Regions from separate parts of the Acuticoccus kandeliae genome, predicted to be linked through region 2. Evidence: predicted binding sites of a transcription regulator. Region 2 holds the regulator's gene; each other region holds the start of a gene.

Region 1 (7,614 bases), on a different contig from region 2:
AGACTATGAGACCGGTGCACATCGGGGCCGCGCAGCTCGGCCCGATCCAGAAGGCGGAGACGCGCGAGGAGGTCGTCGCGCGCATGATCGCGCTCTTCGACCAGGCCGCCGAGAAGGGTTGCGACCTCGTCGTCTTCCCCGAGCTGGCGCTCACCACCTTCTTCCCGCGCTGGTACATGACCGACCAGGCCGAGGTGGACACCTGGTTCGAGACGGAGATGCCGAACGCGGCCGTGCAGCCGCTCTTCGACCGTGCGCGCGAAGCGAACATCGCGATCTCCTTCGGCTTCGCGGAGCTGACGCCGGACGGGCACCACTTCAACACCTCGATCCTCACCGACCGCACCGGCGAGATCGTCGGCAAGTACCGGAAGGTCCACCTGCCGGGGCATGACGAATTCGATCCCGAGCGTGCCTTCCAGCACCTCGAGAAGCGCTATTTCGAGCCCGGCGATCTCGGCTTTCAGGTCTGGAACGCGCTCGGCGGCGTCGTCGGCATGTGCATCTGCAACGACCGGCGCTGGCCCGAGACCTATCGCGTGATGGGGCTGAAGGGCGTCGAGCTCGTCCTCCTCGGCTACAACACCCCCTCGGTGAACAGCCAGCGCAGCGACGAGGGGCCGGCCGACCGCCTCTTCCATCACCGCCTCGTGCTGCAGGCGGGCGCCTACCAGAACGCCACCTTCGTCGTCGCCGTCGCGAAGGCGGGCGTGGAGGACGGGCATCCGCTCATCGGCGGCAGCGTCATCGTGGATCCGAACGGCCACGTCATCGCCGAAAGCCAGACCGAGGACGACGAGCTGATCACCGCCGTCTGCGATCTCGACGACACCGTGTTCGGCAAGTCGACCATCTTCGACTTCGCCCGCCACCGCCGGATCGAGCACTACGGGGTCATCACGACGCAGACCGGCGTCGTGCGCGACTGATGGCCGTCTTCGACTGCGATGCGCTGACGCCGCAGGAACGCTACAAGATGCTGTGCGCCGCGGTGATCCCGCGGCCGGTCGCATGGATCACCACGGTCGACGGGGAGGGGCGCGTCAACGCCGCGCCCTACAGCTTCTTCAACGTGTTCGGGCAGACGCCGCCGCTCGTCATCATCGGCATCGACCTGCGTGAGGACGGGACGAAGAAGGACACCGTCGTCAACGCGCGCAGCGCCGGCGCGTTCACCGTCAACCTCGCCGACAGCGCGCTCGCGCCGCAGATGGTCGCGACCGCCGCCGCCTTCCCGCCCGGCATGAGCGAACCGGAGGCGATCGGCCTCGCCCTCGCGCCCGGCACGCGCATCGACGTGCCGCGCGTCGCCGATGCGCCGATCGCGCTCGAATGCGCGCTCTACGATATCATGGAGGTCGGCCCGTCCCGCTCGCTCCTGATGGGGGACGTGAAGGCGATCGTCGCGCGGGACGGGCTTTTCGACCCACAGACCAAGCGCCTCACGGTGCCGCATTGGGACCCGGTGGCCCGCCTCTACGCGACGTCCTATGCTCGCCTCGGCGAGGCCTACGAATTGCCGATCCCGGACTGGACCACCCTCGCCGATCGTGCGGAGACGACCAAATGAGCCATCGCCTGACCGAGGACGCGAAGGGCGTCTTCATCATCTCGGCGACCCCGTTCGCCGATGACGGGGCGCTCGACGAAGCGAGCCTCGACAGCCTGACCGATTTCTATCTCGGCCACGGCGTCACCGGCATCACCATCCTCGGCATGATGGGCGAGGCGCCGAAGCTGACCGCCGCCGAATCGGTGAGCGTGCTGAGCCGTGTGCTGAAGCGCGTCGACGGCCGCGTCCCGGTGATCGTCGGCGTCTCGAACGCCGGGCTCGACAATCTCCTCACCCTCGCCAGGACCTCGATGGACCACGGCGCGGCGGGCGTGATGATCGCGCCGAATGCCGGGCACAAGACCGAGACCGGGGTCATCGCGGCGTTCAAGACGATCTCCGACCGCCTGCCGGACGTGCCGCTGGTCTTCCAGGACTTCCCGCTCTCCACGCAGATGCCGATCTCCGCCGACGCCTTCACGCGCCTCGTGGAGGAGGTGCCCTCGGTGGTGATGCTGAAGCACGAGGATTGGCCGGGCCTCCAGAAGCTCACCGCCGTGCGCGAGACGGCCGCCAAGCGCGGGGCGCGGCGCGTGTCGATCCTCACCGGCAATGGCGGGCTCTACCTGCCGCAGGAGCTCGCGCGCGGCGCGGACGGCGCGATGACGGGATTTGCCTATCCGGAAATGCTGGTGGAGGTGGTGCGCCGCCATCAGGCCGGCGACGCGGACGGGGCGGAGGACCTCTTCGACGCCTATCTGCCGATCGTGCGGCACGAGCAGCAGCCGGGCTTCGGCCTCGCCGTGCGCAAGGAGATCCTGCGCCGGCGCGGGGCGATCCGCTCGGCGACGGCGCGCGCCCCCGGTCCCAAGCTCGACGCCGCCGGGCACGAGGAACTGACCCGGCTCATGCAACGCATGGAGCGCGCCTTAGAGAGCGTCGCTCCCGCCATGGCAGCAGAATGAATTTCGATCTCGTCATCAAGGGCGGCACGGTCGCGACCGCCGCCGACACCTTCACCGCCGATATCGGCATTGAGCACGGCATCGTCACCGCGATCGCGCGGGGCCTGCCGGACGGGCGCGACACGATCGACGCGTCCGGCAAGCTCGTGCTGCCGGGCGGCATCGAGAGCCACTGCCATATCGAGCAGGAATCGGCGACCGGGGCGATGACCTCGGACGACTACCTGTCGGGCAGCATCTCCGCCCTCTTCGGCGGGAACACGTCGTTCATCCCGTTCGCCGCGCAGCATCGCGGCCAGTCCGTCCACGACGTGCTCGCCCTCTATCGCGAGCGCGCCTCGAAGTCGGTCATCGACTACTCGTTCCACCTCATCATCACCGATCCGACCGAGACGGTGCTGAAGGAGGAGCTGCCGCAGGCCTTCCGCGACGGCGTGACGAGCTTCAAGGTCTTCATGACCTACGACAAGATGATCGTGTCGGACGAGATGATGCTCGACATCCTCGTGACCGCACGCGAGCACGGCGCGCTGACGATGACGCACGCCGAGAACAACGCGATGATCAAGTGGATGGTGCGCCGCCTCGTTGAGCGCGGCTACACCGAGGCCAAGTTTCACGCGGTGAGCCATCCGGCGGCGGCCGAGGCGGAGGCGATCAATCGCGGCATCCGCCTCGCGAACTTCGTCGGCGCGCCGCTCCTCATCGTCCACGTGTCGACGGACGAGGGGGCGCGCCTCGTCCAGGCGGCGCGCACCGACGGGCACCCGATCTTCGGCGAGACGTGTCCGCAATATCTCTTCCTCACCAAGGAGGAGCTCGACCGGCCGGGCGCGGAGGGGGCGAAATTCTGCTGCTCGCCGCCGCTGCGGGACGCGCAGACGCAGTCGGACCTTTGGCGTCACCTCCACGCCGGCAGCCTCCAGCTCTGGTCCTCCGACCACGCCCCTTACCGTTTCGACGCGTCGGGCAAGCTGTCGGCCGGCCCGAACCCGCCCTTCAACCGCGTCGCGAACGGGATGCCGGGGATCGAGCTGCGCGCCCCGCTCCTTTTCTCCGAGGGCGTGCGCAAGGGGCGTCTGTCGCTGAACCAGTTCGTGGCGCTGACTTCCACCAACGCGGCGAAGATCTTCGGCCTCCATCCCCGCAAGGGGACCATCGCGGTCGGCGGCGACGCGGACATCGCGATCTGGAACCCGGACGAGCGGCGCGTCGTCACCCAGTCGGGGATGCACGACGCGATGGACTACACCCCGTTCGAGGGGATGGAGCTGACCGGCTGGCCGGAGACGATGATCACCCGTGGCCGCGTCGCGATGTCGGACGGCACGCTGCGCGCGACACGCGGCGACGGCGCGTTCATGGCCCGTGCCCCGTTCGACTGGACGGGCTACAAGGCGCAGCTCCCGCCGGAACTGACGCCCGAGACGAATTTCGGCGCGGAGCTACTCTAGGAACCGCGGCGCGCGCCGGGCGGCCTCGCCCGGTCGCCCCCGGCATCGAGAACGCCTCCCGAGCGGAGGCTCAGCGCGGCAGACCCTGCCGCGCTTTTTTTGTGCCCAACGCCGTGTGGCAACTATTGACGAGTCATAATGCGGATACCAAATATCCTTAAGGATAAAAAATATCCGTATTAGGAGCGGATCACATGACGCAACGCCTCGACTACACCGCGATCTCCGGGGATCTCACGAAACGTCTCTTCGGCGTCGCCCAGGCGCTGAACCAGAGCAGCATCGAAGCCTCGCTGCGCCATCTCGTGGATATTCGGGCCTCGCAGCTCAACGGCTGCGCCTTCTGCGTGGACATGCACGTCAAGGAGGCGATGATCGACGGCGAGCGTCCGCTGCGCCTTCACCATGTCGCGGTTTGGCGCGAATCGCCGCTCTTCACCGAGCGGGAGCGCGCGGCCTTCGCCTGGACCGAGGCGCTGACCGCGCATGTCGGAGAGGGGGTCTCCGACGCCCTTTATGAGGAGGCGCGCCAGGTGTTCTCGGAGAAGGAGATCACGGACCTCACCTTCGCGGTGTCCGCGATCAACGCGTGGAACCGGCTGAGCGTCGCCTTCCGCACCGTTCCCGGCTCGCGGGACGAGGCGTTCGGGCTGACGCGGGCGGGCCTTGCCTGATGCAGCTGCGCAATCAGGTGGAGTGGGCGCTTCACTGCGGCGCGATCCTCGCGGGGCTTCCCGCGGGGCGCTACCTCTCCACCAAGGCGCTCGCCGAGCTGCACGGGGTGCCGAAGGAATATCTGTCGAAGGCGCTCCAGGGGCTCGCCCATGCGGGCCTCGTGGAGAGCACGCTCGGCCCCTCTGGCGGCTACCGGCTCGCGAAGCCCGCGGCCGAGATCAGCTTTCTCGACATCGTCGAGGCGATAGAGGGCAAGGGCCCGACCTTCGTGTGCACCGAGATCCGGAAGAACAACCCGTGCCGGCCGGCAGACACTTGCGAGACGGCGCCGTGTCCGGTCGCGCGCGCGATGTGGCGGGCCGACAAGGCCTGGCGCCGTGAGCTCGCCGCGGTCTCGCTCGCCGACATCGCGACGGCGGTGTCGGAGGAGGTGCCGGCGGAAATTCTGGAGAAAACGCGCGACTGGATCGCGGACCGGCGCTGAAGCACGGGCCTCTCGATCCGAGGCAGATCGGGAAGGCGAAGCGCTCGCCCACATATCTTGCGCTTCGCTCCTCGCTCAGATTGATCCAACCTGAGCGAAGAGTGCGCTGGGCGCGTCCGCGATCGTCGCGGTCGGCTTATTCGGCGGCGGGGAGCTCGCCGTCCTCGTCCGGATATTCGGCGTCGCCGTCGGGCTCGGCCGTGCCGGTGATGCGCTCGGCGATCAGGCCGGCATTCTGGCGGATGGCCGCTTCGATCGCCTGGGCGATCTCCGGATTGTCGCGCAGGAACTGCTTGGAGTTCTCGCGGCCCTGGCCGAGGCGCTGGCTGTCATAGGAGAACCACGCGCCCGACTTCTCGACGATGCCGGCCTTCACGCCGAGATCGAGAAGCTCGCCGGTCTTCGAGACACCCTCGCCGTACATGATGTCGAACTCGACCTCACGGAACGGCGGCGCCAGTTTGTTCTTCACAACCTTGACGCGCGTCTGGTTGCCGGTCACTTCGTCGCGATCCTTGATCGAGCCGATGCGGCGGATGTCGAGACGGACGGAGGAGTAGAATTTGAGGGCGTTGCCGCCGGTGGTCGTCTCCGGCGAGCCGAACATGACGCCGATCTTCATGCGGATCTGGTTGATGAAGATGACCATCGTGTGGGAGCGCGAGATCGACCCGGTGAGCTTGCGCAGCGCCTGGCTCATCAGGCGGGCCTGGAGGCCGGGGAGCTGGTCGCCCATCTCGCCCTCGAGTTCGGCGCGCGGGGTGAGCGCGGCGACCGAATCGACCACCAGCACGTCGACCGCGCCGGAGCGGACCAGCGTGTCGGTGATTTCCAGCGCCTGCTCGCCCGCGTCGGGCTGCGAGATCAGCAGATCGTCGACCTGGACGCCGAGCTTGCGGGCGTAGATCGGGTCGAGCGCGTGCTCGGCGTCGATGAAGGCGCAGATGCCGCCCTTCTTCTGCGCCTCGGCGATCGTGTGGAGGGCGAGCGTGGTCTTGCCCGACGATTCCGGCCCGTAAATCTCGACGATGCGGCCCTTCGGCAGGCCGCCGATGCCGAGCGCGATGTCGAGCCCCAGGGAGCCGGTCGACACGGTCTCCACCTCGATCGAGGAGCCCGCGCCGAGCTTCATGATGGAGCCTTTGCCGAAGGAGCGCTCGATCTGGGAGATCGCCGCGGTCAGCGCCTTGCTCTTGTCCACCGAGCTGCCCTCAACCAGACGTAGGTCCGACTGCGCCATGCTATTTCCCTTACGCTTCATCGCGTTATGCCCATCCCGTTGAAGCCCACCATCGCACAAAACGTAGACGTTCGCAATCTGTTCGATAACTTAAAATTGCGTTAACGCTATCCGCGTCCCAATTCCCGCTTCACCGCCTCCGCCAACGCCTTGAGCGTGAACGGTTTTGGCAGGAATTGCGCGTCACCCAATTCATCCACAGACGCGCCGTCGGCGTAGCCCGACATGAAGATCACCTTCAGATCCGGCCGTTCCGCGCGGATCTGTCTTACCAGACTTGGACCGTCGAGCTCCGGCATGATCACGTCGGTCAACAACAAATCGATCGAATCGGGGTCGGCGTCGAAGATCTCGGCCGCCTCGACGCCCGAGCTTGCCGAGAGAACATTGTAGCCCTTGGCCGCGAGGGCGCGCGCCGCGAAGGTGCGAATCGCCTCCTCGTCCTCCACGAGGAGGAGCGTCGCGCTGCCGGTGAGGTCGGCATTCTGGCCGGGCGGGCGGGCGCCGGGGCGGGCCTCGTCGCCCGATGGCGCGGTGCGGGTCTCGGCCGCCGCCTCGGTGCGGGGGAGGTAGACCTCGAAGGTCGTGCCCTTGCCCTCCTCGCTGGTGACGGAGAGCGCGCCGCCGGTCTGCTTGACGATGCCGTAGACGGTGGAGAGGCCGAGCCCGGTGCCCTCGCCGGTCGCCTTGGTGGTGAAGAAGGGCTCGAAGATCTTGTCGAGGATCTCCTGCGGCATCCCCGTGCCGACATCCTCGATCTCGATCAGCACCGCGTCGCCGTCGAGGCCCTCGCCGGGGCGGTCCGCCTCGGGTGCGCCGTGCGGCACGTTGCGGGTGCGGATGGTGAGCTGGCCGCCGCCCTTCATCGCGTCGCGCGCGTTGACGGCGAGGTTGATCACCACCTGCTCGATCTGGCTGAGGTCGGCGAGCACCGGCCACAGATCGCGGCCATAGCTGATCTCGAGCTGGATGGTCTCGCCGAGGAGGCGGTCGAGCATCATCGAGAGATCGGCGACGACGTCGTTGAGGTTCAGCACCGTCGGGCGCAGCGTTTGGCGGCGCGAGAAGGCGAGGAGCTGCTTCACCAGGCCGGCGGCGCGCTGCGCGCTCTGCTTGATGTTCATGATGTCCCGGAAGGCCGGGTCGGACGGGCGGTGGCTCTGGAGGAGGAGGTCGGAGAAGCCGATGATCGCCGTCAGCACGTTGTTGAAATCGTGCGCGATGCCGCCGGCGAGCTGACCGAT
Region 2 (7,614 bases):
GACTTCTATGACGGCCACAAGGGCGAGTTCCGCTCGCCCGAGCGGCGCACCTTCTCGCTCGTGCGCCTCAGCCCGGACGCGATCGCCGAGCCCGACGCCGTCAGCGCCGACGCGGTGCAGCGCGCCTATGACGTCGCCGGCGCCTACGGCAAGCCGGAGCGGCGCCAGGTGCAGCAGGTGATGCTCGACAGCATGTCTGTCGCCGAATCGGCCGCCGAGGCGCTGAACAACGGCAACGCCTTCGCCGCGATCCTGACCGAGCTCGAACGCCGCTTCGAGGATGTCGATCTCGGCTTCGTCGAGCGCGGCTCGCTGGTCGATCCGGCCGTCGCCGAGGCCGCCTTCACGCTCCCCGAGAAGGGCGCCGCGGCGGTGAACGGGCGCTTCGGCCCGGTGCTGGTGCGCGTCGGCGCGATCGAGCCGAGCGCCAAGCGCCCGCTCGAAGAAGTCGAGGCCGAGATCCGCGACACCCTCGCGCGCGAGGAGGCGACGGTCGAGATGCGCACCCTCCACGAGAATATCGAGGACGCGGTGGCCGGCGGCGCGAGCATCGCCGAGATCGCCGAGCGCTTCGACCTGCCGACCGCGACATTCGACCTCGTCGACCGTGCCGGCCGGGCTGAGGACGGCACGCAATCCGAGATCCCGATGTCCGAGCAGGTGCTGAGCGTCGCCTTCAACACCGGGATCGGTGATGATGCGGCCCCCGTCACGGGCGAGGGCGAATATGCCTGGGTCCAGGTCGACAGCGTCGTCGAGGCGGCCGAACTCCCCTTCGAGGAGGTCACCGGCGACGTGCTCGTCGCGTGGACGGCGGCCGAGCGTGCCGAGCGCCTCGGCAAGATCGCCGAGGAGGCGCTGAGCGCGGTGGAGGGCGGCACGTCGCTCGCCGATGTCGCCGCGAAATACGGGGTGAGCGTCGCGACGAGCGCCCCCTTCTCGCAGGGCCAACCCCCCGAAGGCCTGCCCCAGCCCGCGCCCGCGGCCGCCTTCGAGGGGCCGGTCGGCCACACCGCCTCGGTCATCGCCGAGGACGGGCGGCACATCATCCTCAAGGTCGCCGAGGTGTCGGAGCCGGTCTTCTTCGCCGAGGCCGCCGACCTCCAGCAGATCCGCACCACGCTGAATGACGGGATGGCGAACGGGGTGCTCTTCGACCTCGTCACCGCCTGGCAGGCGCGGGTCGGGGCCACCGTGAACCAGCCGGTTCTGCAGCAGATAATCGGCCTCTCCGAAGGCTCGTGATGGACGGCGCGAACGCAATGCGGCAAGAGGGGTCTTATGTCTGACTTGAGATCCCTCATTGCGAAGGTCGCCTCCGGTGCGCCAATGTCGCGCACCGAATCGGCGAGCGCGTTCGGCGTGCTGATGTCGGGCGAGGCGACGCCGGCCCAGATCGGCGGCCTCCTCATGGCGATGCGCGTGCGCGGGGAGACGGTCGAGGAGATCGCCGGCGCGGTCGAGGTGATGCGCGCCAAGATGACCCGCGTCACCGCGCCGGAGAACGCGATCGACATCGTCGGCACCGGCGGCGACGCCTCGGGCAGCTACAACGTGTCGACCTGCGCGGCCTTCATCGTGGCGGCGGCGGGCGTGCCGGTCGCCAAGCACGGCAACCGCGCGCTCTCCTCGAAGTCGGGCGCGGCCGACGCGCTCTCCGCGCTCGGCGTCAGGATCGACCTGTCGCCGATCGGGATCGCCGCCTGCATCGAGAAGGCGGGCATCGGCTTCATGTTCGCCCCGGCCCACCACGCGGCGATGAAGCATGTCGGCCCGGCGCGCGTGGAGCTCGGCACGCGCACGGTCTTCAACCTCCTCGGCCCGCTCTCGAACCCCGCAGGCGTGAAGCGCCAGCTCCTCGGCGTCTATGCGCGCGAGTGGGTGGAGCCGCTCGCCGAGGTGCTGGCGACGCTCGGCGCGGAGCGGACCTGGGTCGTCCACGGCTCCGACGGGCTCGACGAGATGACGACGACCGGCACGACCTATGTCGCCGCCGTGGAGGAGGGCGCGGTGCGCACCTTCACCGTCGATCCGGGCGATGTGGGCCTCCCCATCTCCAAGCCGGAAGACCTCATCGGCGCCGACGCGGAGCACAACGCCGCCGCGTTGCGCGATGTCCTCGCCGGCAAGAAGAGCGCCTATCGCGACATCGCCTGCCTCAACGCCGCCGGCGCGCTCGTCGTCGCCGAGAAGGTCGAGACGCTCGGCGAGGGCGTAACGCTGGCGGAGGCGCTGCTCGACGATGGGAGCGCCGCCCAGCGCCTCAAGTCGCTCGTCGCCGTCTCCCAGGCGGTGGCCCCCTGATGGACACCGCGCCGCCCGACATCCTCGCCAAGATCGAGGCCTACAAGCGCGAGGAGATCCGCGCCGCCCGTCTCGTCGAGGACGCGGCGCAGTGGCGTCACCGGGCCGAGGCCGCCGCGCCCGCCCGCGATTTCGTCGCGGCGCTGCGCAACGCGACGCAGCAGGGCCGCCCCGGCCTCATCGCCGAGATCAAGAAGGCGAGCCCGTCGAAGGGCCTGATCCGCGCCGATTTCGACCCGCCGGCCCTCGCGCGCGCCTACGCCGATGGCGGGGCGACGTGCCTCTCCGTCCTCACCGACGCGCCGTCCTTCCAGGGCAGCCCCGACTATCTCGCCGCCGCGCGCTCGGCCGTCTCGCTGCCGGTCCTGCGCAAGGACTTCCTCTATGTGCGCGAGCAGGTGTGGCAGTCGCGCGTCTGGGGTGCGGACTGCATCCTCGTCATCATGACCGCCGTCGACGACGAGACCGCCTACACCCTCGTCGAGACCGCGCGCGATGTCGGCATGGCCGCGCTTCTCGAGGTGCATGACGAGCGCGACATGGAGCGGGCGCTGAAGCTCGGCTCGCCGCTCATCGGCGTCAACAACCGTGACCTGCGCACGTTCCGCACCGACATCGCCGTCACCGAGCGCCTTGCCCCGATGGTGCCGGACGGCGCGATCCTCATCTCCGAATCGGGCATCGCCTCGAACGCCGACGTGCAGCGCCTCCAGGGCTCCGGCGCGCGGGCCTTCCTCGTCGGCGAGAGCCTCATGCGCCAGGAGGACGTGACGGCCGCGACGCGCGCGCTCCTCGGCACGCTGCTGACCCATCTCGACGTGCGGGGCGCGGCCCACATGGTAGATGTCGGCGCCAAGGCGGACACCGGGCGCGAGGCGCTGGCGGAGGGGTTCGTGACGATGGACGCCGGGACCCTTGCCGCGATCGAGGCGGGCAACATCAAGAAGGGCGACGTCGTCGGCGTCGCGCGGATCGCCGGCATCATGGCCGCCAAGCGCACCGCCGACATCATCCCGCTCTGCCACCCGATCCCGATCGACGGGGTGAGCGTGGAGCTGACCCCGGTCTCGACGCTCCCCGGCTACCGCGTCACCGCGCGGGCGAAGACGCACGGCAAGACCGGCGTCGAGATGGAGGCGCTGACCGCCGTGAGCGCGGCCTGCCTCACCCTCTACGACATGGCGAAGGCCATCGACCGCGGCATGACGATCGGCCCGATCCGGCTTCTGGAGAAGTCGGGCGGCCGGTCGGGAGACTGGCGCGCCCCATGATCAGCGTCGACGAGGCGCGCGCGCGGCTTCTCGCGGCGGCGCCGGTCCTGGAGACCGAGAGCGTTCCGCTCGCCGAGGCGTGCGGGCGTGTCCTGCGCGCGCCGGTGGTCGCGGAACGGACGCAGCCGCCTTTCTCCTCCTCCGCCATGGACGGGTACGCGGTCCGCGCGGCCGAGATCGCGGCCGGCCCCGTGCGCGTCGTCGGCCAATCGGCGGCGGGGCGGCGCTATGGCGCGCCGCTCGGCGCGGGCGAGGCGGTGCGCATCTTCACCGGCGCACCCGTGCCGGACGAGGCCGACAGCGTTCTCATCCAGGAGGACGCCGTCGTCGAGGGCGACAGGCTGTCGACCGCCGAGCGCGTCTCCCCCGGCGACAATATCCGCCGCATGGGCCTCGATTTTGCCGCGGGCGAGACGCTGTTCCCCGCCGGCACGCGGCTCCAGCCGCGCCATCTGGCGCTCGCCGGGGCAGGGGGACACGCGACCCTCACGGTCGGCCGTCGCCCGAAGATCGCCTTCCTCGCGACGGGGGACGAACTCGTCCCGCCCGGCTCTCCGACCGGTCCCGACCAGATCGTCGCCTCCGTCACGCCGACGCTCGCCGCGATGGTGGCGTCCGTGGGCGGGGAGAGCATCGATCTCGGCATCGCGCCCGACATTCAAGCCGAGATCGCGCGCCGCGCGCGCGAGGCGCTGGACCGGGCCGACATCCTCGTCACCCTCGGCGGCGCCTCGGTCGGCGACCATGATCTCGTGAAGCCCGCGCTCGGCGATCTCGGCATCGGCCTCGATTTCTGGCGCGTCGCGGTGCGTCCCGGCAAGCCGCTGATGTTCGCCTCCGACCCGCTGGTGCTCGGCCTGCCGGGCAATCCGGTCTCGGGCGTCGTCTGCGCGGTGCTCTTTCTCCTCCCCCTCATCGAGGCGATGCAGGGTGCCGCGTCACCCGGTCCGCGCGTCGAGACGGGGGTCCTCGGCGCGGCGGTCGGCCAGAACGGCCCGCGCCGCGACCACATGCGCGCACGGCTCGACGGCGGACGAATCATCCCGTTTGACGTGCAGGATTCGTCCATGCTGTCGATCCTGTCGCACGCCGACGCGCTGCTCGTGCGCGAGCCGCACGCCCCCCCGGCCGAACTTGGCGAGCCCTGTCAGTACATTCGCCTGTAGCGCCTGCCTGAGACACTCTATGTTCCGGTTTGCCGTGGGTTGTAGAACACACGACGAACGTGTATAAAGTGTTCACCGATTCGTCGGAAACGATTCGCTAACATGACGGCGCGGCGCACACGCCCTGCGGAGACCGGAAGTCGCATATGCTGACCAAGAAGCAATACGATCTCCTGATGTTCATCCATCAGCGGATGAGCGCCACGGGCGTCCCCCCCTCGTTCGAGGAGATGAAGGACGCGCTGGACCTCAAGTCGAAGTCCGGCATCCACCGCCTCATCACCGCGCTGGAAGAGCGCGGCTTTATCCGCCGCCTGCCGAACCGGGCCCGCGCGCTCGAGGTGCTGCGCCTGCCCGACTCGGTCGGCGCACAGCCCGCCCCGCCGCCCCGCCTCAAGGGCTTCTCGCCGTCGGTGATCGAGGGGTCGAACCACCCCCCGCGCGAACCCGTCACGCCGAGCTTCAAGCGCCCCCCGCTGCGCCCGGTCACCGCCGCGCAGGACATTGTGGACGTCCCGATGATGGGCCGCATCGCCGCCGGCGTGCCGATCGAGGCGATCCAGCAGAAGAGCCACGCGATCCACCTCCCGGCCGACATGCTGGGCCCTGGCGAGCATTTCGCGCTGGAGGTCCGCGGCGACTCGATGGTCGATGTCGGCATCCTCGACGGGGACACGGTGGTCATCAAGCGGACCGACCGCGCCGAGACGGGCGAGATCGTGGTCGCCCTGATCGACGACGAGGAGGCGACGCTGAAGCGCCTGCGCAAGCGCGGCAACACGATCGCGCTGGAGGCGGCCAACCCGCAATACGAGACCCGGATCTTCGGCGCCGACCGCGTCCGCATCCAGGGCCGCCTGACGGCCCTGCTGCGCCACTACTGACGGGGCGCTGCCGCGGCGGCGTCACCTAGGGCATTCCGGCGCGGCGCCTCCGCAATCTTGCCGGAGCCCTGACCGTGCGCCGGTCATCCCTCCGCTTCTTAGACGGCCCGGACAGTGCTGGCGCTTCTGCCTCTCGCGCGGACGCGGTCGCGGCGCTGCCGTCGCGGGGCTTCCGGCGCTGGTGCCGTTATCCTGACGCTGCGGCGATGCACCTGCCGCGCACGCTCGTGCCGCATGGCACTGCGGCCGCAGCATCTACGGTGCTGCCGCGGCGCTCCCGACGGCGGTACGGGGATCTCCACCGCCCCGCGCTGGCGCTGTTGCGGCGGGACGGATGGCTTACCGCGGTGCTTCAGGCGATCCGCCTGTGATTTCCGACCCGGCGCGGCGACGTGCTCCCGGGCTCCTCGCACGGGTCAGCCCGCGACGCCCTCGCGTCCACGCAAGCGCCCAAACCGCGCCATCGCGATCATCAGATAGCCGAGGAGCACGCCGTTCAGCGTGTGCCACAGGAAGTGGGTGCCGCGTGGGAAGGTGGGGCAGACGGCCATGTCCACCGTGCGGAAGGTGAGGGAGAGGGCGAAGATGCACCCGGCGATCATCAGCGCGGTCCCGGCCGATTTGTGGACGGTGGCGCGGATCGCAAACCCCACCACGAAGAGCGCGGCGAGTGGCGGCAGATAACCCTCCGACCCGTTGAGGACCGGCCCGAGGACCGGGTCGAGCACCCGTCCGCCCACGATGGAGAATGCCACGAAGCCGACCGTCGCGAGCCCCGCGCCCCACCACGCCATCCCCGCGAACCGTCGCACCGCAAGGACGAAATAGGCGAGGATGAAGAGCTGGATTGGGATGACGTCGGCCATCACCGCCCACCGTGTCGCAAAGGTGTGAAACAGGAACGACCCGACCCCGACGAGCGCGGTGATGGTGATCAGCACCCAGATCGCCGGGTCGAGCCGCCCCCGCCGGTGCGCGACGACGATCGCGATGATCGCCGCGATCACGAACGCCGCATTGGTCACCGCATTCCAGGGCTCCGCCCAGAATTCCGGCCCGAGCCGCTCGCAATAATTGTCGATCGCCTCGTTCCAGTTCACAGCCCCGACCTCCAACGCCTCACGCGATCAATCCGCCCGCCCACGCACCCATCGAGCCGTGCCGCCGCCCCGACACGCGACCCCGATCCGCAGGGACGACCCGGCCATTCTTTCCCCGGCCCCGACCCGCCGCCCTCCCTCATATCGTCGCGGCCCGACCCGCGGCAGACGGCGGCGCGCGAGTGAGGGGAAGCGAGGCACCCGCAATGGCGGGCCTTGCCATCGTATGAGGACGGATTCGGGCGTTCCGAGCAGGCTGGAGGAAGGTCTGCGATCGTCCGCACTTGGAGATCCGGGCTCGCCATGCGGCGCGGTCGATTGGGCCGCGTTCGCGGGCGATTGGCAAGGCGTCGCACGCACGCAAATGCGGGTCCGATCGCCCCAGCCGCGGTCGGTTCATCAACCGCCCTTCGCGTCGCCCCCTGGGTGTACTTTGCCAGTGAGAGCGGCACGTCATCTGCCGTCTGTCTGCGGCCTCGGCCATTCGATCATCGATACCCCGCGTAGGGTCGGCGGAAAGTCTATGCTCGGCGACGCGGTCAACGGGCCCACCCGATAGTTAGGTCGGATCGCCCCAGCCGGGCTCGGGTTCTCAATCGCACTTCGCGTCGGACCAGAGGCGAGGTTTGCGATAGAGCGACACTTCGTCTGCCGTCTGTCACCGGCCCCGGCCATTCGATCAACGGATCCCCACATAGGGTCGACGGACATTCCATGCCCGCCAACGGGGTTGGAGCGGGCGGCACCTCCGAGATCGCCCTCAGAATGTCGAGCATGACGGAGTTCGCGTCAGGCGCTCTGCCGGACGCATCTACCGCGCGCCGGTCGAGCATTGGTCGGATCGAGGACGACGACCAGATAAATCCCACTATTGGCTCAGAATGAGCCG
Region 3 (7,614 bases), on a different contig from region 2:
TCGGCAGCGCGGATCTGCGCAAGATGCGCGGGATTTTCGGGAAGCCGAAATCGGCCGCGCAGGAGCGTGCGGCGATCGCGCGCTACATCTCGTGGGCGGAGAAGCGCGTCGCGCCGGAGGTCGGCTCCGAGGATGATGTCGGCGGACTCGACCTGATGAATTCCGGCGTTCACGGCCAGATGGATTGCATCGACGAGGCCGCGAACACGACGAGCTACCTCATGATGGCGGACAAGAACGGGCTCTTGCGCTTCCACACGGTGGGCAGCCCCGTCGCGCGGGGATTCTTCCTCGACGGCCGCTACCCGCATGCGACGGCGGTCGTCGTGGACGATGGCGGCACGCCGTGGGCGATCGATTCGTGGCCGCACCGCAACGGGGTGCCGCCGAATGTGCTGCCCTTGTCGACGTGGTTCGCCCGGTCCGCCGCGAGCTGAGCTTACCCTCGCCCCGGCGGCGATCGAATCGGCGCGGCGTCTAAGGCCGCGCGGCGATCGTGGCATTCTTTTGTAGTTGAGACCCCAAAGTGGAGCCGGACCCCTGCCCTCCGAGGGGAGGGCGGGCCGATCGCGGCCGGCCTGTATGGCGGGCCGCCGGATCGGCACGGATTTATCGTCTCATTCGAGACGCCGACAGGCCCACGCCTTCATAGCGTGAGCTTCGATCGTCCTCCTGCCGCCCGAAGGCGGCCGGCCGTCCCGTTGGGCGCCTTAGTACTTGGCGGCGCTGGTCTGGAGCTGACGCAGGACGAAGGGGATCTCGCCACGGGTCAGGCCGATGTCACGGAGCTGTTCGTCGGAAAGACGGGACAGCTGCTCGGCGGTCTCGACGGATGCGCGCCAATTGTGCAGGGCGCGGCTGATGCGGTGCAGCATAGTTAAAACTCCTAGAGTCGTCTGGAACTTTCGTTGCCACCGATCTAGGCGCTTGTGTGCAGTGCGTAATCACCCGCCGAAGCATGGCTGCTCAGCGCGCGAGAATGCGCATAGCAGCCAATCCATTTTGCGCTGCGGCAGGACGACGCCCTATTCGGCGGCGTCCTTCGCGACCGTCCGCCGCTCCAGGAGCTCGGCGAGGTAGGCGCCCGTGTGGCTGCGCGGGGCCTTCACGATCGCCTCCGGCTTGCCCGCCGCGACGATCTCGCCACCCCCGTCACCGCCCTCGGGACCGAGATCGATGATCCAGTCCGCGGTCTTGATGACCTCCAGATTGTGCTCGATCACCACGACCGTGTTGCCCGAATCGACGAGCTGGTGAAGCACCTCCAGGAGCTTCGCGACGTCGTGGAAGTGCAGCCCGGTCGTCGGCTCGTCGAGAATATAGAGCGTGCGCCCGGTTGCCCGCTTCGACAGCTCCTTGGCGAGCTTGATGCGCTGCGCCTCGCCGCCCGACAGCGTCGTCGCCTGCTGGCCGATGCGGATATAGTCGAGCCCGACCTCGCGCAGCGTGACCAGCTTGTCGCGCACGGCGGGGACGGCGGCGAAGAACTCGCACCCTTCCTCCACCGTCATCTCCAGGACGTCGGAGATGGACTTGCCCTTGAACTCGATCTCCAGCGTCTCGCGATTGTAGCGCTTGCCCTTGCAGACGTCGCAGGTGACGTAGACGTCCGGCAGGAAGTGCATCTCGATCTTGATGACGCCGTCGCCCTGGCACGCCTCGCACCGCCCGCCCTTCACGTTGAAGGAGAAGCGGCCCGGCCCGTAGCCGCGCGCCTTCGCCTCCGGCAGGCCGGCGAACCACTCGCGGATCGGGGTGAAGGCGCCGGTATAGGTCGCCGGGTTGGAGCGCGGCGTGCGGCCGATCGGCGACTGGTCGATGTCGATGATCTTGTCGAGATTCTCGAGGCCGTTGATCGTCTCGTGCGGGGCCGGTTGCTCGCGGCTCTTGTTGAGCTTGCGAGAGACGGCCCGGTAGAGCGTCTCGATGATGAGGGTGGATTTGCCCGAGCCCGAGACGCCGGTGACGGCGGTGAAGAGGCCGAGCGGGATCTCCACCGACACGTTGTGGAGGTTGTTGCCCGAGGCGTTCACCACCTCGATCGCGCGGCCCTTCTTCTTGGCGCGCCGCTTCTCCGGCAGCGGGATCTCCCGTGCGCCGGAGAGATATTGGCCGGTCAGCGAGTTCGGGTTGGCGATCACCTCGGCGGGCGTCCCCTGGGCGACGATCTCCCCGCCATGGACGCCCGCGCCGGGGCCGACATCGAGCACATAGTCCGCCGCGAGGATCGCGTCCTCGTCGTGCTCCACCACGATCACCGTGTTGCCGAGATCGCGCAGGCGCTTCAGCGTCTCGATGAGGCGGTCATTGTCGCGCTGGTGGAGGCCGATCGACGGCTCGTCGAGCACGTAGAGGACGCCGGTGAGGCCAGAGCCGATCTGCGAGGCGAGGCGGATGCGCTGGCTCTCGCCGCCCGACAGGGTGCGCGAGCCGCGCGAGAGCTGAAGATAGTCGAGGCCGACATCGACGAGGAAGCGCAGCCGCTCCTGGATCTCCTTCAGGATCGCGCGGGCGATCTCGCGCTGCTGCGGGGTGAGGCTCTCGTCGAGCGTGCCGAACCAGGGGGCGGCGTCGCGGATCGCGAGCTGGGCGATCTCGCCGATGTGCCGGCCGGCGATCTTCACTGCCAGCGCTTCGGGCTTCAGCCGGTAGCCGCTGCAGGAGGGGCAGGGCGCGTCGGACTGGTAGCGCGACAGCTCATCCCGCACCCACTGCGAGTCGGTCTCGTTCCAGCGCCGCTCGATATTGGTGATCACCCCCTCGAACGTCTTCTTGGTGGTGTAGGAGCGCAGGCCGTCATCGTAGGTGAAGCTGATCTTCTCGCGCTTCGACCCATAGAGAATGGTGTTGCGCACCGCCTCCGGCAGCGCGTGCCAGGGCGTCGTCATGTCGGCGTCGAAATGGGCGCAGATGGCCTGGAGCGTCTGGGTGTAATAGGGGCTCGTGTTGCCCGTGCGCGCCCAGGGCAGGATCGCGCCGCCCGCGAGGGTGAGATTCGTGTCGGGGACGACGAGGTCGGCCTCGAAGGAGAGGGTGGTGCCGAGACCGTCGCAGGTGGGGCACGCCCCGGTCGGCGCGTTGAAGGAGAAGAGGCGCGGCTCGATCTCGGCGATGGTGAAGCCGGAGACGGGGCAGGCGAACTTCTCGGAGAAGACGATGCGGCGCGGATCATCGCCGTCCTTCTCGTCCGCGAACTCGGCGATCGCGATCCCGTCCGCGAGGCGCAGCGCCGTCTCGATGGAATCGGCGAGGCGGGTCGCAAGGTCCGGCCGGGTCGAGACGCGGTCGACCACGACGTCGATGTCGTGCTTGAACTTCTTGTCGAGCGCCGGCGCGTCCTCGATCTCGTAGAAGGTCCCGTCGACCTTCACGCGCTGGAAGCCCTTCTTCTGCAGCTCGGCGAGCTCCTTGCGATACTCGCCCTTTCTCCCGCGCACGATCGGGGCGAGAAGGTAAAGGCGCGTCTTCTCCGGCAGTGCGAGCACGCGGTCGACCATCTGGCTGACCGTCTGACTCTCGATCGGCAGACCCGTCGCCGGCGAGTGCGGCACGCCGACCCGCGCCCAGAGGAGGCGCATATAGTCGTAGATCTCGGTGACAGTGCCCACGGTGGAGCGCGGGTTGCGCGAGGTCGTCTTTTGTTCGATCGAGATGGCGGGCGAGAGGCCGTCGATCTGGTCGACGTCCGGCTTCTGCATCATCTCAAGGAACTGGCGCGCGTAGGCCGAAAGGCTCTCGACGTAACGCCGCTGACCTTCGGCATAGATGGTATCGAAGGCGAGCGAGGACTTGCCGGAGCCCGAAAGTCCGGTGAAAACGATCAAGCTGTCGCGCGGCAGCTCGATGTCGACGTTCTTGAGATTATGCTCTCGCGCACCGCGGACGACGAGCTTGCGCTCTGACATGGCTTATCGCATTGAAAATGAGGGACCGAGGGCAACGTGGCGCTCCAGGACGCCGCGGTCAATCCTTGACAACGAGATTCGTTCTCGTTTTGACCCATATCCACGTTACGGAAGGCGAGTTGCGTGATCGAAGAGCTGACGTTGCATATCGGCCAGCCCAAAACGGGCACGAGCTCCTTGCAAGCGACGTTCTTTGCCAGCGCGAAAGCCCTCCTCGCGCACGGAATCCACTACGACACGCGGCAGCGGACCCATCACCGGATCGCCCGGGTGCTGCACGGGCGGCCGACGCCGCTGGCGCAGTCGCGCACCTTGAAGGAGCTGGTGGGCGATATTGCGGCGAGCGGCGCGTCGAAGGCGCTGATCAGCTCCGAAACGTTCGTGCGATGTACCGCTGAGGAGGCGCGCGACATCGTCGCCTATTTCCGCCAGCACGCGAAGCGGGTGCGCGTTCTCCTCTATGTTCGCCATCCGGTGAGCTATGCGAGCAGCGCGGCGCACCAGGGTGTGCGCGTCGGCCGCAGCCTGAAGGCGGTGATCGCTGATCCGCGCATCGTCGACCTCACCGCGCTCGTCGAGGTCTGGCGCGAGGCGGCGGGGGCGGACGGGCTCATCGTGCGGCCCTTCGCGCGGCCGCTTCTGACGAATGGCGACATCGTGGACGACGTGCTCGACGCGATCGGCGTGCCTGAGGCCGCGCCCGCGATGACGCGCGTGATGGTCAATGAAGGGCTCTCGGTCCTCGGCATCCACCTCATCGACGCGGCGAACCGCGCGGCGAAGGAGCCGCCGCTTCCCCAGCGCCTCATCCGCATCTTCGAGGCGGTGGCGGGCCCGCGCTACGTGTTGCCGGAGCACTCGCTCGCGATGGTGGCGGCGATGGCGGAGCCCCATCTCGCCTTCCTCAACCGCGAATACGGGATCGTGCTCCCCGAGCCGACCGATAGGCCGTCGCCGCCGGTCGAGCTGTCTGAGGCGGAGCTCGCCTCGCTCGCGGCGGTGATGATGGACGCCTCGCGCCACATGGACGCGTGGGACCGCTCGCCCGCCTCGCGCATCGTCGGCCTCGCCTCGCCCTTCGCGCGCGAGGTCGACCGCGCGCCGCAGCCCTTCGCGCAGACGCTCGGCAAGCTCGGCCTCGGGGCGTTGCTCAAGCCGCGCCCGGCGCGGCCGGAGCGGCGCGCGCATGAGCTGGAGGAGCGCTTCCAGCAGCGCGCACATGCGGCGGAGGTGGTGCGCAAGCGGCGCCGTCCCGGTCTCGCCTGACCCATGACATGAGGATCGGCGGCGCATATCTGTGACTCCGCGCCGAACTGGGGTGGCGCACCGCGCCATCCTCGTTAGACGGTGGTCGGATTGATTTTGTGGGGCGCTGCCCGTTGTGCGCGAAGGCGGGGCATGGGTCCCGGCGCCGCGAAACGGACAACGCAAACCAGAATGGAGCGGGACGATGGCTGGCAGCGTCAACAAGGTGATCTTGATCGGCAACCTGGGGGCGGACCCCGAAATCCGCCGCACCCAGGACGGTCGCCCCATCGCGAACCTGCGTCTCGCCACGACCGACACCTGGCGCGACCGCAATTCGGGTGAGCGGCGCGAGAAGACGGAGTGGCACCGCGTGGTGGTGTTCTCCGAGGGGCTGTGCCGGGTGATCGAGCAGTATCTGAAGAAGGGCTCGAAGATCTACGTCGAGGGCCAGCTCCAGACCCGCGAGTGGGAAGACCAGCAGGGCCAGAAGCGCTACACGACCGAGGTCGCGGTGCAGAATTTCGGCGGCACCATCCAGATGCTCGACACGCGGGCCGGCGGTGCTGCCGGCGGCGACTTCGACCGCGCCTCGGGCGGCGGCTATGGCGGCGGCGCCGGCGGCGGTGGCGGCGGCGACCGGAACTATGGCGGCGGCGGTGATCGCGGCTATAGCGGCGGCGGCGATCGCGGACCGCGCCCGATGCCGGCCGACGAGCCGTTCGACGACGACATCCCGTTTTGATCCTACGGGTGGTCGACGGGCTCAGCGAGCCCGGACACCCTGACCGCGCGAACGAGGACGCATTCGGCGCGTGCGGCGCCTATGCCTGGGTGATCGACGGGGCGACCGGCCTCGCCGAGACGCCGCTCCTCGATGCACCGAGCGACGCGGCCTGGCTCGCGGCCGCGCTCGGCGCGGCGCTCGCCGCGCTGGCGCACGATGCGCCCGACCCGGCCGCGCTCCTCGTCGCGGCGGCGGCCGAGGTGGAGGCCCGCTTCCACGCCGAACGCATCCGCGCCCCGCGTGAGCGCTACGAGATTCCCACAGCCTCCGTCCTCCTCGCGCGGTTCGCGGGGGAGGGGATCGACCTCGTCGAGCTCGGCGATTGCGGGCTCTATGTCGCCGCCGAGGGCGCGGTCGCGCGCTATGGCGGGAGCGCGCGGGGCCGGGCGGGGGAGCGGTCGAGCGCCGCGCGCCTCAACGGCGCGACCCGGCGCGACGATCCCGACGTGCTCGCCTTCCTGCGCGCCGCGCGCAACCGGGCGAACGCGCCGGGCGGCTACCCGATCTTCGCGCCCGACGCCGACGCCGCCCGCCACGCGCGCCGCCACCATCACGCCGCCCCGTCCGGCGAGGCCCTCTTCGTCACCGACGGGTTCGACGCCGCCGTGGAGGATTATTGCCTCTATTCGCCCGCCAGTCTCGTGAACGCGGCGCGGGGCGGGCTTCCGGGCCCGCTCGCCGCGATCCGCGCGGCCGAGCGCGACGACCCCGAGGGGCTGCGCTATCCTCGCTTCAAGCCTTCCGACGATGCGACCGCCTTGCTCGTCCGTTTCGGTGACGTTCAGGTCGGCTGACCGATCGTCCGAAGGCCAACTTTGGAGGATTGAGTTGATGTCGCGTACCGAAGCCCTCGCCGGACTGCCCGCCGCCCCGAACAGCCGCCGCCTGATACCGGCCGCTCTCAGCCGTGCCGCAGGCGCGATCCTTGCCGCACTCCTCCTCCCGCTCCTCGTCGCGACGGCGAGCGCGGCCGACATCCAGCCGGGGACCTACATGTTCGTCCTCGACCGGACGATGGCGCGCGTCGTGGTGCCCGGCCAGAAGGGCAACCTCGCGGCCGACATGAACTTCCAGCTCGGCGAACTGACGTTCGACAAGGGCGGCATGATCGTCAACGCGCGGGCCGACATCGACACCGGCTCGGTCTCGACGAAGAACGCCTCCAGCGTCTCCACCCTCAAGGGGCGGTATGGCTTCGATTCCAGCCGCTACCCCTTCGCCCGCTTTGAATCCACGACCGGCAGCGTGCAGGGCGATCGCGTGGTGATGACCGGCCTCCTCACCATCAAGGACGTGACGCGCCCGGTCGAGCTCACCGGCACGCTGCTGCGCTCGAACCCGCGCCGCGTCGTCATGCGCCTCGAAGGCATGATCGACCGCACCGCCTTCGGCATCACCGCCGGGCGCCCCGTCTACGGCAAGGATGCGAAGATCATCCTGCGCATCGTGGCGCTGCGCGAGCGCGGCGGACGGATGCGGCAGGGCTAACAGGCGGCCCGAACCCCGCGCGGCCAGCTCCCATGCGTGGATGTTGCGCCGCGATGGGTGGCAAATTGCGCTTGAATCGCCTAGCTAAAGAGGACTCCCAACAGACAGGCAGAGTTTCGTGAGCGACGACAGTTCCGCAGACGCAGGCGCCGGCGGGCCGCAGGACCCGGGCGGCACGCCTCCTTCATC
Region 4 (7,614 bases), 590 kb from region 2:
CCATAAATTCCCCGCCTCTTGGTGCGATTCCAATGTGCAAACGACGCTAGGCGGGGAGCTTCGCGCGGTCCTTGATCTCGATCAATCTTGGAATGCATCCAAGCGCATTACGCTTGCGATTTTGTCAGTTCCGATCCTGGTCGCCGGCCGCTTTCCGGAGCGCCTCGAGGTTGACGAGACGGATCGAGCGTGCATCGCGGAAGGCGACGAGGCCGGCATCGCGCAGCGCCGTCATGCGCCGGCTGACGGTCTCGATGGTGAGGCCGAGATAGGCGGCCATCTGCGCGCGCGAGATCGGGATCTCGAGCTCGAGGCCCGGCTCCAGCATGTCGGGCGCGACGTGGCGGCAGCCGGCGTCGGCCTGGCGCAAGGCGAGGCGCAAGAGGAAGGTCGCGACGCGCTCTTCCGCCGACTTCTGACCGAGAAGGAGCATCCACTCGCGTGCATTCTCGAGCCGCGCCATCGCATGGTCGAGCACGCAATGGGCGAGCACCGGGTGATGGACGAGGAGGTGCTCGAAGCCCTGCCGGTCGAACGCGCACATGGTGACGGCGGTGACGGCCTGGACCGTGGTGTCGGAGGAATCGCGCTGCGCGTCGCCGATGAAATCGGCGGGGAAGAGCATGGCGACGATCTGCTCGCGACCGTCGGCAAGTCCCTTCTTTTCCACAAGAATTCCGGAGACCACGTTGGCGAATATGGCCGGCTCCCCCTCCGTCACGACGATCTGGCCGGGCGCGAAATGGCGGTGGCGCGAGATGCCGTTGAGGGCGGAGAGGGCGACATCGGTCAGCGCGCCGCACAGGCTCTGGCTGCGGATCGCGCAGCGCGAGCAGGCCGAGGGAAGCGGTGCCAGATTGAAGGCCGACTGAATGCTCACGATGACTCCGCCGAACGACACCGGTCCAACGCCGGCGCGCGGCCAAGCCTTCGCGCGGTGGGAGCAGTGCAAGAATGCAGCGATCCACACGGGATCAATCCCAATCCCTAGCGCAGCCGCCCGGCCAATGCCACCACCAGTCGAAATGCAATCGCGGCCGGAACGCCGCAGGGGACGGGGTTGTGGGGCGTGGCGCTGAGGCACCGCCGCGCGAGGGGCGCCCCGCAGCTGAGCCATGCGGCGTCGCAGCGGACGGTGGCCCCCGCCGCCCATACGTGCCGAACGGCGCGGCGAATGAGGCAGCGCGGCGGATCGTGCCGGGATACTCGGCGCTGGGGCGCCGCACCGCGCGAGGTTCGCCCCGCAGCGGGAGTCATGCCGTGCCGCACCGGACGCCGGCCCGTGCCGTGCCGTGCCATGCGCGCCGAGCGACGCGGCGATTGAGCCAGCGCGGCGGATCGTGCCGGGCCGCGCGGCGCTGAGGCACCGCACCGCGCGAGGTGCGCCCAGCAACGGGGGCAAGGCGGCGTCGCGCCGGACGCCGGCCCGCGCCGCGCCGCGGCTCAGGCGAAGGTGACGTCCACCACGCCTTGCATCGCCTTGATCGCGCTCGCCACGGAGCGGGTCACGGCGCGCGGCTCCTTCAGCGCGATCTCCACCTCCTGCGCGCCGTCGTCGACGAGGGCGACGAAGCGTACGTTGCAATTGCCGTTGCCCTCGATCAGGCGGTCGATCGAGGTGATCGCGCTCGCGGAGTTGAGGAAGACGGTGAGGGCGGTCGAATTCGTGGTCAGCCGGTCGAGCGGCTCGACGTGCTGGATGCGCACGGCGAGACCCTCTTCCCGCTCCTGCGCCGTCACCGTGAGGAGGACGCAGGCGCCTGGCTCCAGCCGGTCCCGGCATGCCTCCAGCGTGTCGGAGAAGGCGACCGCTTCATATTGGCCGGACGGGTCGGAGAGCTGGATGATGCCGAGGCGGTTGCCGGTCTTCGTGCGCCGCTCCTGGCGTGAGATGACGACGCCCGCGAGCCGCGCACCCTCACCCCGGCGCACCGCGTCGAGATAGTGGCGCCACTGCGGCACGCCCGCCCGGCGCAGCGCGTCGCCATAATCGTCGAGCGGGTGGGCCGAGATATAGAAGCCGACCGCGTCGTGCTCGCGCTGGAGGCGTTCGGCCGGGGTCCAGACGACATTGGTCGGCAGGCGGATATCGTCGGGCGTGCTCGCGGCGCCGAAGAAGTCGGTCTGCCCCACGGCCTCGACGCTCGCGAGGCGGTTCGCGACGCCGAGGATCTGGTCGAGCCCGGCCGCGAGGCTGCCGCGATCGGAGACCCAGCAATCGAAGGTGCCGGCGGCGACGAGCGCCTCCAGCGCGCGCTTGGGCGCCGCCTTCGGGTCGAGCCGGTTCGCAAAATCGGTGAGGCTCTTATAGGGCGCCTCGGCGCGCGTCTTCTCGATATGGTCGACGAGGGGGCGGCCGACGCCCTTCACCGCGGCGAGGCCGTAGACGATGTCGCCGTCCTCCACCGAGAACTCCGCCTTGGAGTTCATGATCGAGGGCTGGCGTACGACGATCCCCATCCGCTGCGCCTCGGCGCGGAAGTCGGCGAGCTTTTCGGTGTTGCCCATGTCGAGCGTCATCGAGGCGGCGAGGAACTCGCGCGGGTGGTTCGCCTTCAGGAAAGCCGTGTGATAGGCGACCAGCGCATAGGCCGCCGCGTGGGACTTGTTGAAGCCGTAGTTCGCGAACTTCGCGACGAGGTCGAAGATGCGGTTGGCGTCGGCCGCCGCCGTCCCGCGCTCCACCGCGCCGTCGACGAAGCGGTCGCGCTGCACGGCCATCTCGGCCGCGATCTTCTTGCCCATCGCGCGGCGCAGGAGGTCGGCCTCGCCGAGCGAGTAGCCGGACAGGACCTGCGCGATCTGCATCACCTGCTCCTGGTAGATGATGATCCCGTAGGTCTCCTTCAGGATCGGCTCCAGGGCGGGGTGCAGATAGTCCGGATCCTCGAGCCCCTGCTTGCGGCGGTTGTAGCTCGGGATGTTGTCCATCGGGCCCGGCCGGTAGAGGGCCACGATGGCGATGATGTCGGTGAAGGTGTCGGGCCGCATCCCGATCAGCGCCTTCCGCATCCCCTGGCTTTCCAGCTGGAACACGCCGGCCGTCTCGCCGCGGGCGAGGATCTCGTAGGCGGGCGCGTCGTCGAGGGGGAGGGTGTCGAGGTTGATCCGCTCGCCCGTCCGCGCCTCGATGAGGTCGAGCGCGCGGTTGATGGTGGTGAGCGTCTTAAGGCCGAGGAAGTCGAACTTCACGAGGCCGGCGCTCTCGACCCACTTCATGTTGTACTGGCTGACCGGGAGGTCGGAGCGCGGGTCGCGATAGAGCGGCACGATCTCCTGAAGCGCCTTGTCGCCGATCACGATGCCGGCGGCGTGCGTGGAGGCGTGGCGGTAGAGCCCTTCGAGCTTCAGCGCGATCTTGAGGAGACGTTCCACCTCGGGGTCGGCGTCGCGCGCCTGCTGGAGGCGCGGCTCGGTTTCCAGCGCCTGGCCGAGGGTGACGGGGTTCGCCGGGTTCGAGGGGACAAGCTTGGCGAGCTGGTCGACCTTGCCATAAGGCATGTCGAGCACGCGGCCGACGTCGCGCACCACGGCGCGCGCCTGGAGCGTTCCGAACGTGATGATCTGCGCGACGCGGTCGACCCCGTAGCGCTCCTGCACATAGTGGATCGTCTCGTCGCGCCGCTCCTGGCAGAAGTCGATGTCGAAGTCCGGCATCGAGACGCGCTCGGGGTTGAGGAAGCGCTCGAAGAGGAGGTCGAACCGCAGGGGATCGAGGTCGGTGATGGTGAGGGCGTAGGCGACGAGGGAGCCCGCGCCCGAGCCGCGGCCCGGCCCGACCGCGACGCCGTGCGCCTTCGACCACTGGATGAAGTCCGCGACGATCAGGAAGTAGCCCGGAAACTTCATCGAGCGGATGATGCCGAGCTCGTACTTGAGGCGCTCCTCGTAGGTCTCGCGCGCGATGCCGGGGGCGAGGCCGCGCGTCTCGAAACGTGCTTCGAGGCCGGCGCGCGCCATCTCCTCCAGCCGATCGGCTTCGGCGGCGAGCTCGGCCTCGTCGGTCGTGACCTCCGGCTCAGGCTCGCCCGCGGCCTTGCGCTCGGACGCGAGGAAGCGGGGCAGCATCGGCGCACGCTTGCGCGGCCGGAACGAGCAGCGCATCGCGATCTCGGCCGTGTTCTCGATCGCTTCCGGCAGGTCGCCGAAAAGCGCCTCCATCTCGGCCTGCGACTTGAAATAATGCTCCGGCGTCAGGCGGCGCCGGTCATCGTCGGCAAGGCGGCGGCCCTCCGCGATCGCGATCAGCGCGTCATGCGCCTCGAAATCCTCGCGCTTGGCGAAATAGACCTCGTTCGTCGCGACGAGGGGGACGGCATGGTCGTAGGCGAGCTCGACCGCCACCGCCTCGAACGCGTTCTCGGCCGAGAGGTTGTGGCGCTGAAGCTCGCAATAGAAACGATCACCGAACGTTCCGTGGAGTTCCTGGAACACGGCGCGCGCGCCGTCCATGTCGCCATAGCGGTGGGCGAGGGCGACCGGACCGTCGATCCAGCCGCTCAGCGCCATGATCTCGCCGGAGAAGGCCTTCAGATCGTCGAGCGAGACGGTCGCACCCTGACCCTCGGCGACGAGATAGGCGTGGCTGACGAGGCGGACGAGGTTGGCAAAACCCTCCTCGGTCGCCGCGATCAGGGGCAGGCGGCCGATGGGAACGATCGTCCGCCCGTTCTGGATCCGCTCCTGCAGGCGGACCGGCAGCGTGCAGCCGACAATGGGTTGCACGCCCGCGCCGAACGCGGCTTCGGAAAATTCCAATGCTCCGAAGAGGTTGGCCGTGTCCGTGATGGCGACGGCCGGTTGATTGTCGCCCTTCGCGAGGCCGACGACCTTCTTCGCGTGGATCGCCCCTTCGAGGAGGGAGTAGGCGGAGTGCACTCTCAGATGGATGAACATGAGACGCTCCTTTGCCCGGACCGGGTGAGCCTACAGCGCCGACGCGAAGACCGTCACATCAGACGGAGACCTGGAACCACCCCATCCACAGATAGAACGCGGAAATGAACGACAGGCACGACACGAATGCACCAAGGTCCAAAAGGAAACGCTGCATGACTGATCCTCCAATGTTCTGATTGGAAGGTAGCGGAATGTTCCGAGAACATCAACGCGAATCAGTCGTGCGGAACGGACTCGTGAGAACTGGTTAAGGGAACGATAAGGCCGTCGCGCAAAGTGACGATACGGTCGAGATCCGCAGCCAGAGCCTCGTTGTGCGTGGCGACGAGCGCGGCAAGGCCCGTGTCGCGCGACAGCGTGAGGAACGCATCGCGTACGGAGGCGGCCGTCCCCTGGTCGAGATTGCCCGTCGGCTCGTCGGCGAGGAGAACACGCGGGTTGTTCGCCACCGCGCGGGCGATCGCGACGCGCTGGCGCTCGCCGCCCGACATTTCGCCCGGCCGGTGCTTGCGCCGTGCGGCAAGGCCGAGCCGGTCGAGAAGCGCGTCGGCGCGGGAGAGGGCCGTTCCGCGCGCGACCCCGGCGAGGCGCATCGGAAGCGCGACGTTCTCGCGGGCGCTGAAATCGCCCATCAGGTGGTGGAACTGGTAGACGAAGCCGATCTGGTCGCGCCGCAGCGCCGTCCGGTCGCGGTCGCCGAGCTTGCCGGCCTCCACGCCGCCGATGCGCACCGAGCCGGAGGTCGGACGCTCCAGGAGCCCTGCGATCTGGAGGAGGGTGGACTTGCCGGCGCCCGACGGGGCGACCAGCGCGACAAGTTCGCCGGCATTCACCGCAAGGCTCGCCCCGGAGAGGACGTGAACCTCCGAGGCACCGTCATCGAAGGTGCGCACGACATTCTCGAGCGCGAGGGGCGCAATGGTCTCTGACACCTTATTCGGCCTTCAGCGCGTCCACGGGGTCGGTCTTTGCGGCCTTCCAGGCCGGGTAGATCGTGGCGAGTAGCGACAGGATAAGCGCCATGATCACGACGGCGGCGGTCTCCGAACTGTCCATGTCGGCCGGCATCTGGGAGAGGAAGTAGAGTTCGGGCGAGAACAGCTCGGTGTTGAGGAGGCGGGAGATACCCTGGCGGATCGCCTCGATATTGAGCGCGACGAGGGTGCCGAGGAAGAAGCCGATGATCGTGCCGACGACGCCGATCGAGAGGCCGACGATCAGGAACACCCGCAGCACCGACCCGCGCGAGGCGCCGATCGTGCGCATGATCGCGATGTCCCGCGTCTTCTCCTTCACAAGCATCGTCATGCCCGAGACGACGTTCAGCGCCGCGACGAGGATGATCAGCGTCAGGATGATGAACATGACGTTCCGCTCCACCACGAGGGCGGAGAAGAAGGTCTGGTTCCGCTGCCGCCAGTCGATGAGATAGAGCGGTCGGCCGGCCGCGGCATCGATCGCGACGCGCAGTTCGTCCACCGCGTCGGGATCTTCGGCGTAGACCTCGATCGCGGAGACCGTCCCCTCCTTGTTGAAGTAGAGCTGGGCGCGTTCGAGCGGGAGATAGATGAAGGAGGCGTCGTACTCCGACATGCCGATCTCGAAGATCGCCTGGATCGGGTAATTGTCCGTCCGTGGCGTCACGCCGAAGGGGGTGACGGCGCCGTCGGGGCTGATCAGCGTGATCACGTCGCCGACCGTCACGCCGAGCGCGCGGGCGAGGCGCGAGCCAATGATCGCGCCCTTCTCCTTGCCGAAATTCTCCGCCGAGCCGAAGAGGAGCCGGCCCGACACGAAGTCGAGCTTCTGGAAATCCTCCGGCGAGATGCCGCGCACGATGGTGCCCGAATTGCCGACGGGGCCGGAGACGAGCGCCTGCCCCTCCACGAACGGGATCGCCCGCACGACGCCGTCGATCGCGGCGATGCGGTCGGCGACCTCGCGATAGTCGGTGAGCGGCCCGTCGAGGGGCTGCAGGAGGATGTGGCCGGACACGCCGAGGATCTTGTTGAAGAGCTCGGCGCGGAAGCCGTTCATCACCGCCATGACGATGATGAGGGTGGCGACCCCGAGGGCGATGCCGATGAGGGAGAGGGTCGAGATGACGGAGATGAACGCCTCACGCCGCCGCGACCGCAGATATCTCAACGCAATGCCCCATTCGAGGGCGCCGAAGGGCTTCATGCGGCGTTGCCCTCGGTGATGTAGGCGATTGCGCCGGATTCCGGCAGCGTCTCACGCGCCCCGGTCGCGCGGCGCTTGATCTCGACCGACCCGTCCGCCGCCCCGCGCGGTCCGACGATGACCTGCCAGGGGATGCCGATGAGGTCCATCCCGGCGAACTTGGCGCCCGGCCGCTGGTCCGTGTCGTCGACGAGGACGGTCTTGCCGGCCGCCTCGAAGCCCTTCTCCAGACGGTCGACCATCGCATCCGTCGCCGCGTCGCCGGGCTTCAGGTTGAGGATCGCGACCTGATAGGGGGCGATCGAATCCGGCCAGATGATGCCCGCCTCGTCGTGGCAGGCCTCGATCACCGCGCCGACGAGGCGCGACACGCCGATGCCGTAGGAGCCCATGTGGACCGGACGCTCCACGCCGTCGAGCCCGGCGACCTTCGCGCCCATCGGGGCGGAATATTTGGTGCCGAAATAGAAGATGTGGCCGACCTCGATGCCGCGCGCGGCGACGCGCTTCTCCTCGGGGATCGCCTCGAAG

The links. The regulator LexA, encoded in region 2, represses DNA repair genes until DNA is damaged. The targets are predictions, from matches to a motif close to TGTTCNNNNTGTGTTCNG.
Region 1: a site for LexA is predicted at 6,439-6,456, ahead of recA (recombinase RecA). Genes of this name have one in related genera too.
Region 3: a site for LexA is predicted at 3,985-4,002, ahead of uvrA (excinuclease ABC subunit UvrA). Genes of this name have one in related genera too.
Region 4: a site for LexA is predicted at 5,057-5,074, ahead of dnaE (DNA polymerase III subunit alpha). Genes of this name have one in related genera too.

Annotation. Positions count from the first base shown of each region.
Region 1 covers NZ_QBBV01000001.1:303,264-310,877, forward strand. Annotated here, with positions in the region: gene DBV35_RS01385 (N-carbamoyl-D-amino-acid hydrolase) at 6-929, shown strand; gene DBV35_RS01390 (flavin reductase family protein) at 929-1,570, shown strand; gene DBV35_RS01395 (dihydrodipicolinate synthase family protein) at 1,567-2,517, shown strand; gene hydA (dihydropyrimidinase) at 2,514-3,971, shown strand; gene DBV35_RS01405 (carboxymuconolactone decarboxylase family protein) at 4,166-4,645, shown strand; gene DBV35_RS01410 (RrF2 family transcriptional regulator) at 4,645-5,130, shown strand; gene recA (recombinase RecA) at 5,267-6,370, opposite strand; gene DBV35_RS01420 (ATP-binding protein) at 6,478-7,614, opposite strand, start outside.
Region 2 covers NZ_QBBV01000002.1:1,099,216-1,106,829, reverse strand. Annotated here, with positions in the region: gene DBV35_RS17865 (peptidylprolyl isomerase) at 1-1,245, shown strand, start outside; gene trpD (anthranilate phosphoribosyltransferase) at 1,282-2,304, shown strand; gene trpC (indole-3-glycerol phosphate synthase TrpC) at 2,304-3,575, shown strand; gene DBV35_RS17850 (molybdopterin molybdotransferase MoeA) at 3,572-4,741, shown strand; gene lexA (transcriptional repressor LexA) at 4,888-5,625, shown strand; gene DBV35_RS17840 (ceramidase domain-containing protein) at 6,042-6,725, opposite strand.
Region 3 covers NZ_QBBV01000004.1:393,694-401,307, reverse strand. Annotated here, with positions in the region: gene DBV35_RS25050 (hypothetical protein) at 1-437, shown strand, start outside; gene DBV35_RS25045 (DUF1127 domain-containing protein) at 711-875, opposite strand; gene uvrA (excinuclease ABC subunit UvrA) at 1,026-3,905, opposite strand; gene DBV35_RS25035 (hypothetical protein) at 4,083-5,171, shown strand; gene ssb (single-stranded DNA-binding protein) at 5,356-5,895, shown strand; gene DBV35_RS25025 (protein phosphatase 2C domain-containing protein) at 5,892-6,731, shown strand; gene DBV35_RS25020 (YceI family protein) at 6,769-7,425, shown strand; gene gyrA (DNA gyrase subunit A) at 7,544-7,614, shown strand, end outside.
Region 4 covers NZ_QBBV01000002.1:511,708-519,321, reverse strand. Annotated here, with positions in the region: gene ccoN (cytochrome-c oxidase, cbb3-type subunit I) at 1-4, opposite strand, end outside; gene DBV35_RS30545 (Crp/Fnr family transcriptional regulator) at 125-880, opposite strand; gene dnaE (DNA polymerase III subunit alpha) at 1,444-4,896, opposite strand; gene DBV35_RS15090 (ABC transporter ATP-binding protein) at 5,115-5,831, opposite strand; gene DBV35_RS15085 (lipoprotein-releasing ABC transporter permease subunit) at 5,833-7,083, opposite strand; gene proS (proline--tRNA ligase) at 7,080-7,614, opposite strand, start outside.